DNA from 2 places in the Bacillus sp. Bwzl_19 genome. Region 2 is predicted to be linked to the other one. Evidence: predicted binding sites of a transcription regulator. Region 2 holds the regulator's gene; the other holds the start of a gene.
What was found. Region 2 encodes NrdR, which represses ribonucleotide reductase genes. Its sites were predicted from a motif close to AACACNATATATNGTGTT; they were not measured.
Positions count from the first base shown of each region.

Region 1 (7,644 bases), 720 kb from region 2:
ATCTTCATGCTTTGACCAGTTTGCTGCGTCATAAATTTTTGTCACTGTAAACTCTCCTTTAATCAAACAACACAAGAAAGACAGCTGTCCTGCCCGGTATCTTTCGTTCTTGCATAGTAAATGGTTTTGATGCCTCTATGGTGGGCATACAGATCAATACGGTTCAGATCACGAGTTGTCATCGTATCTTTCAAAAACAGGGTGAAGCTGATTCCCTGATCGATATGCTGCTGGATTGTCGCGATCATATCCACCACTTTGAACATGTCCATATCATAAGCTTCTTTGTAGAAGAACCAGTTATTAGACGCTAACCCCGGCATCGGGTAATACGTTTTTGAGTTTCCGTATGTTCTTTCTTCGATCCGTTCCATAATCGGCATAACGGATGCCGTGCTGGATTGGACGTAGGAAATGGAGCCTGTCGGCGCGATACACAGTCTGTAGCTGTGGTACATGCCGTTTTCAGCGACAAACGCCTTCAGCTCTTTCCAGTCTTCGATTGTCGGAATGTGCATGCCTTCAAAGAGCGCAGCGATTTTTTCGTATGCCGGCGAGAACTCTTTCTCGATGTATTTATTGAAATATTCTCCCGTTGCATAAGTGGAGCCTTCATAATGCTCAAACGTTTCGCCTTTTTCTTTCGCAAGCTCAGCTGAACGCTGGATGGAATAAAAGTTTACCATCATAAAGAACGTATTCGCGAAGTCTCTTGCTTCCGGGCTTTCATAAGCGATGCCGTTTTGGGCAAGGTAGCCGTGCAGGTTCATCGCGCCTAAACCGATCGATTTCATCGCTTTGTTCGCGCGTCTGACTGCCGGCGCGTTGCGGATATCCGTCGTCTCGGACACATGAGTCAGGGAATCCGTCGCAAGTTTCACCGTGCGCTCAATCGATTTATGTTTCATGACATTCAAAATATTTAAAGAACCCAGGTTGCAGGAAATGTCCAGGCCGATTTCATCTTCTTCGTCATAATCTGTGTAAGCTGAAACTTGTGACGCCTGAAGCACTTCAGAGCAAAGGTTTGAGAATTTCACTTTTGAGACGTGGTTATTCGCGTGCTCTTTATTTACGTTGTCCTGGAACATAATGTACGGATAGCCTGACTCAGAGCGGAGAACGGCAAGCTTTTCAAGCAATTTGCGCGCATTCACTTTTTCTTTTTTGACGCGCGGATTGTCGACAAGCTCCTCATACATCGCCGTCATGTCCATTTCGTCCATATGCTGGCCGTATTCTTTATAAATCGTATGCGGATAAAAGACATAAGCGGCTTTATCCTCTCTCGCAAGCTCGACGAACTTGTCCGGAATCACGACGCCGATGGAAAGGGTTTTAACGCGGACGTCTTCATCAGCCGAGATTTTTTTCGTATCAAGAAAATCATTAATATCCCGGTGGAAAATGTTCAGGTATGCCGCGCCTGAGCCTTGTCTTTGCCCCATTTGGTCAGCATAGCGGAACGCATTATCAAGAAGTTTCATCACGCCTACGACGCCTTTTGTGGCATTTTCCACATCTTTAATCGCTTCGCCTTTGGCACGGAGCTTCGACAGGTTAAGTGACACGCCTCCTCCGAGCTTCGAAAGCTGCATGGAGATGTCGATCGCTCTTGAAATATCATTCAGCGAGTCATTGACTTCCAAAAGGAAACAGCTGACCAGCTCGCCGCGGCGTTTGCGTCCGGCATTTAAGAATGTCGGCGTGCTCGGCTGATATTCCTGGTTAATCATTAAGCGCACATAGTCTTTCGCTTTTTCCGCGTCGCCGTTTGCAAAAAACAGGGCCACGATTGAAATTCTGTCCTCGTAACGCTCAAGGATTTTTTTCTTATCATTCGTTTTCAATGCATAATCGTTATAAAATTTAAAAGCACTCATGAAGGATGGAAAACGAAATTTCTTCGCGTAAGCTGTCTTGAAAACATCTTTTATCTCTTCAAACGAATAGAGGCTCAAAAACTCTTCTTCGTAATATTGATTTTCAATCAGATAATCCAGCTTCTCTTTCAAATCGTGAAAGAATACCGTGTTTTGATTGATATAGTCAACAAAATAGCTATGTACAGCCTCTTTATCTTTATCAAACTGGAATTTTCCATCTTGTTGGATCATAATTTCGTTATTTAACTGAATCCATTTTGGCACTTGGTTTTGTGACAACTTTTTCTACCTCCTGAGTAAACAATTCAACGTCTTTCGCTGTGCCGCTGAGTTCAAATTTAAGAAGGACCGGCACCTGATACTGCTTTGAGATCGTGTCGGCGCTTTTGGCAAAATTCTCACCCCAGATTTTATTTCCGCTCGCTGCGACTCCTTGCAGAAGATGGGCGTTTTTTTCAAGAAATGCCTGCGTTGATGCCGGCACCTGTCCGAAGTTTGTCGTGTAGGTCACCAGTACAAACGGAGTGTCCAGATCTTCAATTTCGTCCACCTTGCGGATCAGCTGAAAGTCTGTTTTATTCACAAAACGCTGAACATTCCCTGTCTTTGAATCAAATATGATTTGAACCATCCATATCACGACCTATCAAAAATAATGAATCTCTTAACACTATATATAGTATACTAACCTCTCAGAAAAACACAACATATTGAGATCGATTTATAAAAAGTTCATATTTTTGAAAGAGCGGACCTTGGTTCTGCCCCGATTAACGCCCAAAAAAGAGAGCAGAACGAGAATCATCTCTCATCCTACTCAAGGTGTCATGTGTAAGCCGATGTCTATCATAACATGAAAAAAAACTGCTTAGTAGTCTAGACTTTTATTCTTATTTTTTGTAAAATCACATTTTTTTTCGCTTTCAACGGTTTCTTCTATTTCCACATCAGCACCGATTTCTTTCAGTACGGATTTCAGAGCGCTTGTAATGGAAGCCTCTCTGATCAGTTCTTTGCCGTCAACGATGATGCTGGTTCCATATTCATAGCAGGAATCATCTTCACAGGTTTCTTCCCAATGGTTGATTATCACCTTGTGTTTCAATCGTCTCACCCTCTGCATGATCAATGTCAGTACCTAGTGTAGCTTGTGCGGCCTGCTTTGTAAATTCGAACGCTTGTGAAATTTATTCAAGCTCATCCAGCGCCGTTTCTTTTTTCAGTTTGATTTTATTCGTTTTTTCATCGTAGCGGTATATTTTCATGTAACCGTCCTCAACGACGCCGAAATGGTTATGTTCCAGCTGCACCGTGCTTTCAGTCTGCGGTTCGGTATCCGTTGAGCCGCCGTCATGATCCGTCACCACCGTCTCATGATTGCTGCATGCTCCAAACAGCAAAAAAACAGCGATCCAAACGAGCGTAATCCTGATTCTTCTCAGTTCATTCTCACTTTCAAACATGGTGTTCCGAGCCCCCTTTTATGTTTCCGATCTCCAGCCGGCAATATACAGGCGCGCATAAAAAAAGACCATGCTTCATGGTCTTTGGCAAAAAAGTCTATTCAAGCTCAAGCTGAACGTTTTTTTGCGGGGCGAACGTGGAGATGGCATGTTTATAAATAAGCTGCTGCTTCCCCTCCGTTTCGAGCAAGACGGTAAAGTTATCAAAGCCTTTTACCTGGCCGCGAAGCTGAAAGCCGTTGAGTAAAAACACCGTGACGAACGTATTGTCTTTTCGGATTTGATTCAAAAACTGATCTTGAATATTAATCGGTTTCATGTTTCGTCCTCCTTGGTTCTCAATACAATACTGTTTCGATTAAATTTCCAGTTTTCCTGCTATACACTCGAAAATTTCCTTTATTTTCTGTTCGATATCCACAGGCGGGGTCATATCGGTCCATGAGACGGACATTTTATTGCGAAACCAGGTCAGCTGGCGTTTCGCATAACGTCTTGAATTTTGCTTTAATTGTTCCACAGCCTGAGGGAGCGGCACTTTTCCATCCAGATATTCATACAGCTCTTTATAGCCGATCGCCTGAATCGATTGGCTGTCCCGGATATTCATATCATACAGCCGCTTGACTTCAGCAAGAAGGCCGGCTTCCATCATCAGGTCAACACGATCGTTAATCCGGCCGTACAGCACTTCTCTGTCCATTGTAAGACCGATGAGTACCGCATTGTAAAGCAGCTCCCGTTTTTGGGTTTTAAGATGCTCTGACATTGTTTTTCCTGATATGTGGAGAATTTCGAGCGCGCGGATGACTCTTCGCGTATTATTTTGATGAATGGCCGCCGCCGCTTCCGGATCGGCTGCCGCAAGCTTGGCATGAAGAGCTTCCGCCCCTTCTTCTGTCGCCAGTTTCTCCATGCGCTCCCGGAATACAGGATCACCGGAGTGTTCAGTGAACGTATAATCATACAGCACAGACTGAATGTACAGACCAGTCCCTCCGACAATCATCGGGAGCTTTCCTCTGCCGGCAATCTCGCTGATTTTTTCCCTCACCATTTTCTGATAATCCGCCGTTGAAAAAGTGTCGGACGGGTCCAAAATATCAATCAGATGATGCGGCACGCCTTCTGTCTCTTCTTCGGTGACTTTGGCCGTACCGATATCCATCCCCTTATATACCTGCATGGAATCTCCGCTGATGATTTCCGCATTCAGCATTTTTGCGAGTCCGATGCTCAGTTTTGTTTTTCCGACTGCCGTCGGGCCGACGAGTATGACGACAGGCTGTTTTGTATTTTTCAATATGTATCACTCTCTTTTATAAATCTCCCCCTGATTATAGCATTCATTTCTCCAGGCACCTATCCATTTTGCCCTTTTTTCTGAGCGCTAAACGTCAATTACCACCCGAGCGGCTCGTTGCCGACAACCTCTCTCGTTTTTCCTTTGAGCTTGTGGTGGTGTGTTTTCCGGTCTTGCTCCCGCGGATCGTAAACGACCCCGCCGTAGCGGATCTGAATCGGCTCATTGTAAGCGGCAAAGGTGGTCTCTGCAAGCTCATGATAATGTGTTCCGTCAACCCTCGGAATGGCAGGGCCGGAAATACCGTAATACCTATGGAAATGGCCGTTTTCAAAAGAGGTGATGCCCGAATAAAAATGTGTATGCTCATCTGTATTGCTGCCGTTCTCCGGCTGTGAAAAGCCTTCGATCAAATGGTAATGCCCCTGCACTACATCCGTTACAGCCCGGTATGCGTGTGTATGCGGAGGTTTTTTTGACCAGTCGGACTGATACAGGCCCACAAAAGCTCACTCCTTTATTTTTTTGATAAACGCCCAATCAAAAAGGGCTCCTTTCAGGGGCCTTTTTATATAGGCCGAATGTCTTGACTTGCCGGGTAAAGTTCGGATATTATTTTATTTTACTGCCTTAAACAAAAGGCATGAAGATGATGATGAGAGGGGGATTGGATATGATTCTGGGTTATATCTTCCTCACAATTGCTATTTTATCAGAGTCAATGGGTGCGGCCATGCTGAAGGTCTCCCGCGGATTTACGCGGTTTGTGCCGAGCGCACTTGTAGTGGCTGGCTATTCATTGGCCTTTTATATGCTTTCACTGACACTGAATCTCATTCCGCTCAGCTTATCCTATGCCACATGGAGCGGGGCCGGAACGGTGCTTGCGTCCATTATCGGAGCGAAGTGGTTTCATGAAAAACTGGACAAGCAGGCTGTTATCGGGCTCTTTTTCTTATTGGCCGGTGTCATTTTGATGAATTGGTAGAAAGGAGAGGCATGATAATGAAAGGATTACTCTGCTTGGCATTAGCCATTGTATCAGAAGTGTTCGGAAGCACGATGCTGAAGCTGTCGGACGGTTTTACCCACCTATGGCCCGCTCTCGGCGTCATTGCCGGAATCGGAGCCTCTTTTATGTTTTTGAGCTTCTCTTTGAAAAGCCTTGATTTATCCACCGCATACGCGACATGGTCAGGTGTCGGCACGGCTTTAACGGCGATTGTCGGCTTTATCGTTTTTAAGGAGGCCATGACAGTCAAAATGATGATCGGTCTCGTTTTGGTCATCACAGGCGTTATCCTGCTGAACCGTTCCAAGTCTCAAAAAGCTAAAAAAAATCAAACGGCCCGGAGCTGACCGTTTGAACTCATCAATCGCGGGCGGCTTTTACTTCCACTTCAAGCTCCATCTCCACGTTTCCCTGGACCGCTCGTGAAATCATACACGAGGACTCCGCTTTTTGCGCCAGCTTTCTGGCCAGCGTAAACTCCGTTTCAGTTGCACCCGGCTTTAATACTATAAACGGGCGGTGAATGATTTTTTGATATGTAAATACACCGTTTGTTACGTCTACAATTCCTTCAGATTCCATATGTAGATCTTCTTTATCCAGACCGCTTCTTTCCATCATTGCCGCAAGCGTTATAATATAACAGGTCGCGGCCGCTCCAAGCAGCATTTCATCAGGATTTGTGCCTTCTCCCGGTCCGTCCATTTCCTTAGGAATGGACACAGCTGTTTCCAGCCGGCCGCTTTTAATATCGCCGACGCCGTTCCGATTTCCGGGCCAATTTGCTTTTAAATAAAAATGGTGTTTTGCCAAGGGACAATCCTCCTTTTTTTCAGTTTACTCAACTTTCACTGGTTTGTCTTATTTTAAGCTCAAGAATACTCTTGATTGATCACTCTTTTTATCGTACGGACATACCGGTAAAATTCCTCCGTTTTTGTGAATTCTCTTTCGCGGTAATCAAAATTATCAAAAAACGCTTCCCGTTGTTCTCTGCTGATCTCAAGCTGTATGCTCAGCCCGGTTTGGGTCTGGTTATTGATATTTTCGATGTCAACTCCGGACAGCCCGGTTCTTGAGGTTGCCAATTCTGCAGAAAATCCGTTTCGTTTAAGAGCTTTCACCAATTTTTTCGCCCGCTTCCGGTCACTTCCTCCGACAAGAGTGTTTTTCTCGTCGCTTTTATAACCGTGAACTGCGATAACATAACGGTGCTGTTTAATGCTTTTGACTGCTAAAGGCTCATCGAACTTGGTGCTCGTAATATGAAGGGTCTGGTTATCATGCGTTTTTAATCCCTCAAACAGGTAGGTTGAAAAATCATCTCTGAAAGAGCGGACGATCTCGCTCACCCCGCCCTCAATTCTGCCCCCGTGCGGCGACATAATCAATACAGAGCTCCCCTCTTGCTTATTGTACGATATATGATAATCATCGGGGTCTTCGTGTTCAGCCAGATCTTTAAAATCTGTGTATGTATCAGAGGAATTCGAGGGATCAGGGTCTGACGCATAATGAACACATCTTATTAGTAAGACCATTGCTACGATAATGATGACATTAAGTAAAATTCTCTTCATCAGTTTTCCTTTTGTTCTCCTTTCTGAAAAATGAAATGTTCATTATATGGTTTTTTGTCAATAGGTCTTATCTTAACATTCTATTCACATTATCATCAGTTAAAAACTTCCCGGTTTCAAAAAATCAATGGATTGTCACGGTTCAAGCCTTCAGATGCCGGGCATCAGTGAAAAAAGGTTGAGAGAAGGCAAAAAAAAAGGGAGGAATGCCCGAATTTTCACGGACGGGAGATTGACAGAGGAAACAGAAAACATCAAGAATACGCTCTTAAAAATGCAGATCCGCCTCCCGAAGCAAATGCGCAGGACAGAATGGACTCCGTCAAAAAGGTTCTCATCTGCCTTTTTGTACAGCAGAATGCCTTCACAGCCCGCTCATCCCCTTTTTTAATAATAATGG
Region 1 is NZ_CM142729.1:1,775,449-1,783,092, reverse strand. It holds gene nrdF (class 1b ribonucleoside-diphosphate reductase subunit beta) at 1-45, opposite strand, end outside; gene nrdE (class 1b ribonucleoside-diphosphate reductase subunit alpha) at 63-2,165, opposite strand; gene nrdI (class Ib ribonucleoside-diphosphate reductase assembly flavoprotein NrdI) at 2,125-2,517, opposite strand; gene ACW5MY_RS09290 (hypothetical protein) at 2,755-2,991, opposite strand; gene ACW5MY_RS09285 (YmzC family protein) at 3,074-3,349, opposite strand; gene hfq (RNA chaperone Hfq) at 3,447-3,668, opposite strand; gene miaA (tRNA (adenosine(37)-N6)-dimethylallyltransferase MiaA) at 3,708-4,652, opposite strand; gene ACW5MY_RS09270 (YmaF family protein) at 4,751-5,155, opposite strand; gene erbA (SMR family multidrug efflux transporter EbrA) at 5,326-5,640, shown strand; gene erbB (SMR family multidrug efflux transporter EbrB) at 5,658-6,011, shown strand; gene ACW5MY_RS09255 (OsmC family protein) at 6,025-6,477, opposite strand; gene ACW5MY_RS09250 (poly-gamma-glutamate hydrolase family protein) at 6,537-7,244, opposite strand; gene ACW5MY_RS09245 (hypothetical protein) at 7,499-7,644, opposite strand, start outside.
Region 1: nrdI (class Ib ribonucleoside-diphosphate reductase assembly flavoprotein NrdI) is a predicted target of NrdR. The motif match lies at 2,553-2,570, and genes of this name have one in related genera.

Region 2 (7,644 bases):
GAAAATGTAGAAGGAGTGGGCTTTTTGAGCTTGGTCATCGGTTTAACGGGAGGCATCGCCAGCGGCAAAAGCACAGTAGCGCGCATGCTGATCGACAAAAAGATTACAGTCATTGATGCGGATGTCATCGCAAAACAGGCGGTGGAAAAAGGAAAGCCGGCTTACGGACAGATCGTTGAAGCGTTCGGAAAAGAAATCCTGCTGGAAAACGGCGGGATTGACAGAAAAAAACTCGGTGCCATCGTTTTTACGGACGAACAGAAGCGTCTGACGCTGAATCAGATCGTTCATCCGGCGGTGCGTGCGGAAATGATGAAACAGCGGGATGAGGCTGTTGCGCGAAAAGAGCAGTTCGTCGTTTTAGATATACCGCTTTTGTATGAGAGCGGGCTTGACTATCTTGTCGGCAAAGTGCTCGTCGTCACCGTACCGGCAGACATACAGCTCAAACGGCTGATGGAGCGGAATTCTCTTACAGAAGAAGAAGCGATGAGCCGGATAACGTCGCAGATGCCTTTAGCGGACAAAACAAAAAAAGCTGACGCCGTCATTGATAACAGCGGCAGTCTTGAACATACAAAGCATCAGCTGGAGGAAATATTGAGCAGCTGGGCATAAACAAACACCGTTCGGGAAGCCGAACGGTGTTTTTCTGGATTAAAAATCAAAATTGTCAGGGTCCGGACCGACACGGAGATTTTCGTTCAGATCATCAATCCGTTTCATATCTTCAGCTGACAGTTCGAAATCAAAGACATTTGCATTTTCTTCAATACGGTGTTTTTTAGTTGATTTCGGAATGGTAATGACACCGTTTTGCAAATCCCAGCGCAAAATCACTTGAGCCGCTGATTTGCCGTACTTCTGAGCGATCTCCTGTAAGACGGGATGATCAAGCAGCTGGCCTTGCATCAATGGCGACCACGCTTCAAGCTGAATGCCTTGTTCGGCGCAGAATGCCTGCAGTTCTTTCTGTGTCAGGCGCGGGTGGTATTCCACCTGGTTGATCATCGGCTTAATATCCGTTTCTTTCATAAGATGTTTCAGATGGTGAATTTGGAAATTGCTGACCCCGATCGCTTTAATGCGTCCATTGCGGTAGAGGGTTTCGAGCGCCCGCCACGCATCAATGTACTTTCCTTCGACAGGCCAATGGATCAAATATAAATCTAAATAGTCTAAACCGAGTTTCTCTAAGCTCATGTCAAACGCTTTTAACGTTTCTTCATATCCTAAATCGGCATTCCATACTTTTGACGTGACAAAAATGTCTTCACGTTTTAATCCCGCTTCTTGCAATCCTTGGCGGATGCCTTCACCGACACCCTCTTCATTACCGTAAATCGCGGCGGTATCAACACTGCGATAGCCGTGCACCAATGCCGTTTTCACCGCATTGACGAGTTCTGCGCCTTCCTCCACTTTGAACACCCCGATGCCAAACCAAGGCATTTTTACTCCGTTATGCAATGTTGCTTTTGCTTGTAAATGTGTTGTCATGTATATGTTCCTCCAATTATTTGTTTGTTGAAAAGATCAAAATGCCTGAAGAAAAACTCACCTCCTTTCAGGGATGATGTGATCCCGCTTTTCAAGCTTCCTGCTCCATCCGGTTAACACGACCGCGCTGAGCACCATGAGCGCCCCGATCCAAGCGGTATGAATGATCCCGATTGAGTCTGTAATGACTCCGCCGGCAAACGAGCCGATCGCGATTCCGGCATTAAATGCCGCGATGTTTAATGCTGATGCTGTATCAACGGCGCTTGGGGCAAAACGTTCACTGAGCATCACAATATATACCTGCAGTCCCGGCACATTCATAAACGCCAACAGCCCCATTAAAATAATGGTGATCAGCCCGGCTGTTTTAAACGGCGCGGTAAAAGTCAAGACAAACAGCACAGCTGCCTGGACAATGAACATGTAAAGCAATGCTTTCAGCGGATTTCGATTTGATAATCGGCCGCCAATCATATTTCCGATGGCGATTGCAATTCCGTAAACAAGCAGGACGGCTGCGACGGTTTCTTTCTGAAAGCCGGTTACTTCCTGAAGAAGCGGGGATAAATACGTAAACACGACAAACGTTCCGCCGTAGCCTAACGCCGTAATCATAAATAAAAGCAATAACCGTCCGTTCGTGACGAGTTTTACCTGCTCGGAAAACGCGGTCTTCGTCCCTTTACGCAAATTTGACGGAACGAGAAGCGCATTTGTAAGGAAGGCAATGATTCCTACCGTGACAATGACGGCAAACGCAATCCTCCAGCCGAATTGCTGGCCGAGATAGGTGCCGAACGGAACGCCGGTCACCGTAGCCACCGTCAGCCCCGTAAACATAATGGAAATCGCGCTTGCTCTTTTATGTTCCGGTACGATACTGGCGGCGATTGTTGCCCCGATTGACATGAAAATGCCGTGGGAAAACGCCGTAATGACCCGCGCTGTCAATAAGATTCCGATTGAAGACGCGCTCGCCGCGAGTATATTTCCGGCGATAAAAATCAACATGACCCAGAGCAGCAGCGTTTTCCGCGACATGCCGGATGTGAGAGAAGTTAAAACCGGCGCGCCGAATGTCACGCCGAGAGCATACATGGAAACGGTAAGGCCCGCCGTTGTCACGGGTATATGCAGATCCTGAGATATAAGCGGCAGCAATCCGACGCTGATAAATTCGGTTGTGCCGATCGCAAAAGCGCTGACGGCTAATGCCAGCAGCGCTGGTAAATAGCTTTGGCGATGTGAAGACATCTGTTTTCCTCCTTGGTCGATAATGTATGGTTGAAATGATGCCGGGTAAACGATATAAGTATAAGAGTACATCCCTTTTCATCCGGCAAATGTCATTATGATTGATAGAAGCGTCATTGAAAAGAACGTACTTTTAAGTGCCATAGGCACTTTTTAGTTCCTATAGATGAGGAGGAATTACCGTTGCTGAAGAAAAAATACAATATATCCGTAGAGGCGACGCTTGAAGTGATCGGCGGAAAATGGAAGTGTGTGATCCTCTGCCACCTCATGCGCGGGAAAAAGCGGACAAGTGAATTGAAGCGGCTTATGCCGGAGATTACCCAGAAGATGCTGACACAGCAATTGCGGGAACTGGAAGCAGACGGCGTCATCAACCGGATCGTGTACAATCAGGTGCCGCCGAAAGTCGAATACGAGCTGAGTGAATACGGGCACAGTCTGGAAAGAATTTTAAACGCGCTGTGCGACTGGGGCGCGATGCATATTTCTAAACGGTACGGCGAGGTGTCTTCCGTTTTAGAGGACAGCATTTTAAATGACAAATTTAAAGATCCGGAACAAATATAAGAAAAAAGCAGGCAGGATGAGACGCTGATCCTGCTTTTTTTATGGAAAAAAGATCATTTTATATGCAAAAAAACCGATTGAACAACATATTGATCGGTATAAGGGTGGATTTTTATCAAGTTGTACTGGCGGATTTCTTTTAATGTGTTATGCTATATATAATTAAAAATTAATTAGAGTGGCATATTAAAAAGGGGTGACCTGAGCATGAAGGTAAAAGTAGCAATCAACGGGTTTGGAAGAATCGGAAGAATGGTGTTCAGAAAAGCAATGGAAGATGATCAAATTCAAATAACAGCCATTAATGCAAGCTATCCCCCGGAAACGCTTGCTCATTTGATAAAGTATGACACAATCCACGGCAGATACGATCAAGAAGTCGAGGCCGCCGAAGACAGTCTGATCGTCAACGGTAAACATATTATGCTGTTCAATCGGCGGGATCCGAGAGAGCTTCCGTGGAAAGAGTGCGGAATAGACATCGTCGTAGAGGCAACGGGAAAATTTAATTCAAAAGAAAAAGCCATGAGCCATATTGAAGCAGGGGCGAAGAAGGTCATTTTAACCGCTCCGGGCAAAAATGAAGACGTTACCATTGTCATGGGAGTCAATGAAGAGCAATTCAATCCGGATGAACATGTCATTATTTCAAATGCATCCTGCACGACAAACTGTCTCGCGCCGGTTGTCAAAGTGCTCGATCAGGAATTCGGAATTGAAAGCGGCCTGATGACGACTGTTCACGCTTATACGAATGACCAAAAAAATATCGACAACCCGCATAAAGATCTGAGGCGGGCGAGAGCGTGCGGAGAATCCATCATTCCGACTTCTACAGGCGCCGCAAAAGCGCTGTCGCTCGTGCTCCCTCATCTGAAAGGAAAACTTCACGGCCTTGCTTTACGGGTTCCCGTTCCCAATGTGTCATTAGTGGACCTCGTCTGCGATCTGAAAACAGATGTGTCGGCCGAGCAAGTGAATGCCGCTTTCCAAAGAGCCGCAAAGACGTCAATGTACGGAATTCTTGATTATTCGGATGAGCCGCTCGTGTCTTCGGATTATAATACGAATTCACATTCCGCGATCATTGACGGACTGACAACAATGGTGATGGAAGACCGAAAAGTAAAGGTGCTCGCCTGGTATGACAATGAATGGGGATATTCCTGCCGGGTCGTTGATCTTATCCGTCACGTGGCCGCGCGAATGAAACACCCGTCAGCTGTGTAGAATAAAGATCATGGACATTTGTTAGAAAAAACCCTTAACGGCATATTCGCAAAAAACACTTCTTGCAAAATAAACTTAAACACAGTATACTATCTTTCGTGAACTTCTTGCTCGTGACTGCTTCGGAATTACTTAAAGGGTTAGGACCTCTCCGGACTAACTTTCCCCCGTGGTAAATAGCCGGGTCAGTTCTCGGAAATTCACTTTTTTAATTCTTGTTAAGGGGGGTCCATGATTATGGAAACAATGGGGCGTCACGTCATCTCCGAGCTGTGGGGATGCGATTTTGATAAGCTCAATGACATGGATTTTATTGAAAAAACGTTTGTAAATGCTGCTTTGAAATCAGGAGCTGAGGTGCGCGAGGTCGCATTTCACAAATTTGCACCGCAAGGCGTAAGCGGAGTCGTTATTATTTCTGAGTCACATTTAACGATTCACAGTTTTCCTGAACACGGATATGCAAGCATTGATGTTTATACTTGTGGAGACCTGGATCCTAATGTGGCTGCTGATTACATTGCGGACGCATTACATGCAGATACAAGAGAAAACATTGAAATACCGAGAGGAATGGGGCCTGTACAGATTAAACAGGCACAAGCGAAAGTACTGTAATTTTCAAAACGCACACACAAGGGAGCTAAGCTGAAAAAGCCATTACGCGCTTTGAGGCTGATGCTCCTTTTCTAATGTAAAAAAACAGCATTGCTTTTTCTTTAAGCATTTTTTTTGTAAAATAGAGAAAGATAAGGCCGGTCTATCGGCTCTCCCAACACAATAGGCTCATCCTAGAAACGTTGGCGGGCATTTACCGGAAGCTTGCGAACCGCATTACAGCAACGAAACAGATGGGAGCTGATCCAATTTGAAATGTCCTTCATGCCAGCATAACGGTTCCCGCGTACTTGATTCACGGCCTGCGGACGAAGGGAAATCAATCCGCAGAAGGCGGGAATGCGAAGCCTGCCATTACCGCTTCACTACATTTGAGAAGTTTGAAGAGATGCCTCTGATCGTCGTGAAAAAAGAAGGCGTCCGGGAAGAATTCAGCCGTGAAAAAATGCTGCGCGGGTTAATTAAAGCTTGTGAAAAAAGACCCGTTCCTTTAAAAACACTGGAAGACATGTGCTTTGACATTGAAAAAGAGCTGCGAAACCAAGGCGTATCTGAAGTCAAAAGCGAACTCGTCGGAGAAATGGTGATGGACCGCCTGGCGAAAATCGATGAGGTGTCTTATGTCCGCTTTGCCTCCGTCTACCGGCAGTTTAAGGATATAAACGTGTTTATCGATGAATTGAAAGATTTAATAAAGAAAGAACGCTAAAGAGCTAAGAGATTGTGTCTGGCTCTTTTCTCATGAGCAAAATTGGCATTTGATAGATTGCGGAAACGGTGTAAAATGAGAGTAGAAACATATCGGAAGGTTTGAGAATCATGGCTGACTATTGGAATGACGTATTGCCTGTAGATCCTTATACGGTCAAAAGCCGTTCGCTTCTTCAGGATGTCGACAGACAGGTTTTGACACATCTGTACCAGCCGCTGATCGGTTCTTTTGCATTCTCCCTGTATATGACCTTATGGGGGGAGCTTGAGCAGAACCGTTTGTGGGGATCGGAATCCACGCACAGACAGCTGATGGGTATGATGCAGTCAAATTTAAAAAAGATTCATCATGAACAGGGAAAGCTTGAAGGAATCGGTCTGCTGAAAGTGTATATCCGCGAGTCCGAGCAAAAGGAGCGGATGTTTATTTATGAGCTGCTGCCCCCGCTCAGACCGAATGAATTTTTTGAAGACGGCATGCTGAACGTCTTTCTTTATAACAGAGTCGGTAAAACGAAATACCAGCAGCTGAGACAATTTTACACGCATCCTTCCGTCGGCGAAGGCGCAAGGGAAATTACGCGGCCGTTTAATCACGCCTTTGCCTCTTTCCAGCCGAGTGAGTGGAAGATGACGCCGGATATGGAAGAAGCGATGAACCTCCCCGAGGATTATGAGACGGCGTCTGTCGGACAAGCGCCTTCCTATACGGTGACGGAGGAAGTGTTTGATTTTGAGCTGTTTTTAGCGGGATTATCAGAAACGATGATACCGCGCAAATCAATCACACAGGACGTGCGGGAGAGTATTAAAAAGCTTTCGTATTTATACGGAATAGATCCTATCTCCATGCAGCACGTCGTTATGACGGCAATTAATGAACAGGATACGATAACGGCCGAAGCGCTGAGGAAAGCGGCCAGCGACTGGTACCAAATTGAAAGAAGCGGGAAGCTCCCGGAATTGATTGATAAAACACAGCCTGTCCGTCTGAGAGAAAACAAGGCGGAAAAGGAAGATTCATTGAATACAGAACTCATTGCACAGCTTGAGACCATTTCGCCGAGAAAGCTGCTCCAGGACATTGCGGACGGGACCGAGCCGTCAAAAGCCGACCTGCAGATCATAGCGGATATTATGTTCGAACAGAAACTTGAGCCCGGTGTCACCAATGTGCTGATTTATTATGTCATGCTGAAAACGGATATGAAGCTGTCCAAAAACTATATCCAAAAAATCGCCGCCCACTGGGCCAGAAAGAAAGTCAAAACGGTGCGGGAAGCTATGAAGCTCGCAATAGAAGAGCATAGGCAATATCTTGATTGGGCGGACGGCAAAACAAACGGCGCGGCACGCGGCAAAAAAACCGTCCGGGAAGAAAAACGCCCTGATTGGATGAAAGAAGAAGAAAACGGGAATAAGCCTGAACAGCCGGCTCTTTCCGCACAGGATCTTGAAGAACAGAAGAAAAAAATGATGGAAGAAATGAAAAAACTGAAAAAATACTCTGCCTATTGAGACAGAGAAGCGGGGTGATATGAAATGGAACCGATCAGCCGATCCTTAGAAGGCGTAACGAAGAGACCTGACTTTCAAAAACGCCTGGAACGAATGCAGCAGCAGGTCATGGCCGACAAAGACGTCCAGGCTTTTTTGAAGGAACAGAATGATGTAATCAATCAAAGTATGATTGACAGAGGGTTAAATAAACTGTACGAATACGTTCAGCAAAGCAAGCAGTGCGCCTTCTGTTCAAAA
Region 2 is NZ_CM142729.1:2,499,511-2,507,154, reverse strand. It holds gene ytaF (sporulation membrane protein YtaF) at 1-10, shown strand, start outside; gene coaE (dephospho-CoA kinase) at 25-618, shown strand; gene ACW5MY_RS13285 (aldo/keto reductase) at 658-1,500, opposite strand; gene ACW5MY_RS13280 (MFS transporter) at 1,558-2,757, opposite strand; gene ACW5MY_RS13275 (winged helix-turn-helix transcriptional regulator) at 2,941-3,327, shown strand; gene ACW5MY_RS13270 (glyceraldehyde-3-phosphate dehydrogenase) at 3,535-4,557, shown strand; gene speD (adenosylmethionine decarboxylase) at 4,795-5,175, shown strand; gene nrdR (transcriptional regulator NrdR) at 5,426-5,884, shown strand; gene dnaB (replicative helicase loading/DNA remodeling protein DnaB) at 5,995-7,404, shown strand; gene dnaI (primosomal protein DnaI) at 7,429-7,644, shown strand, end outside.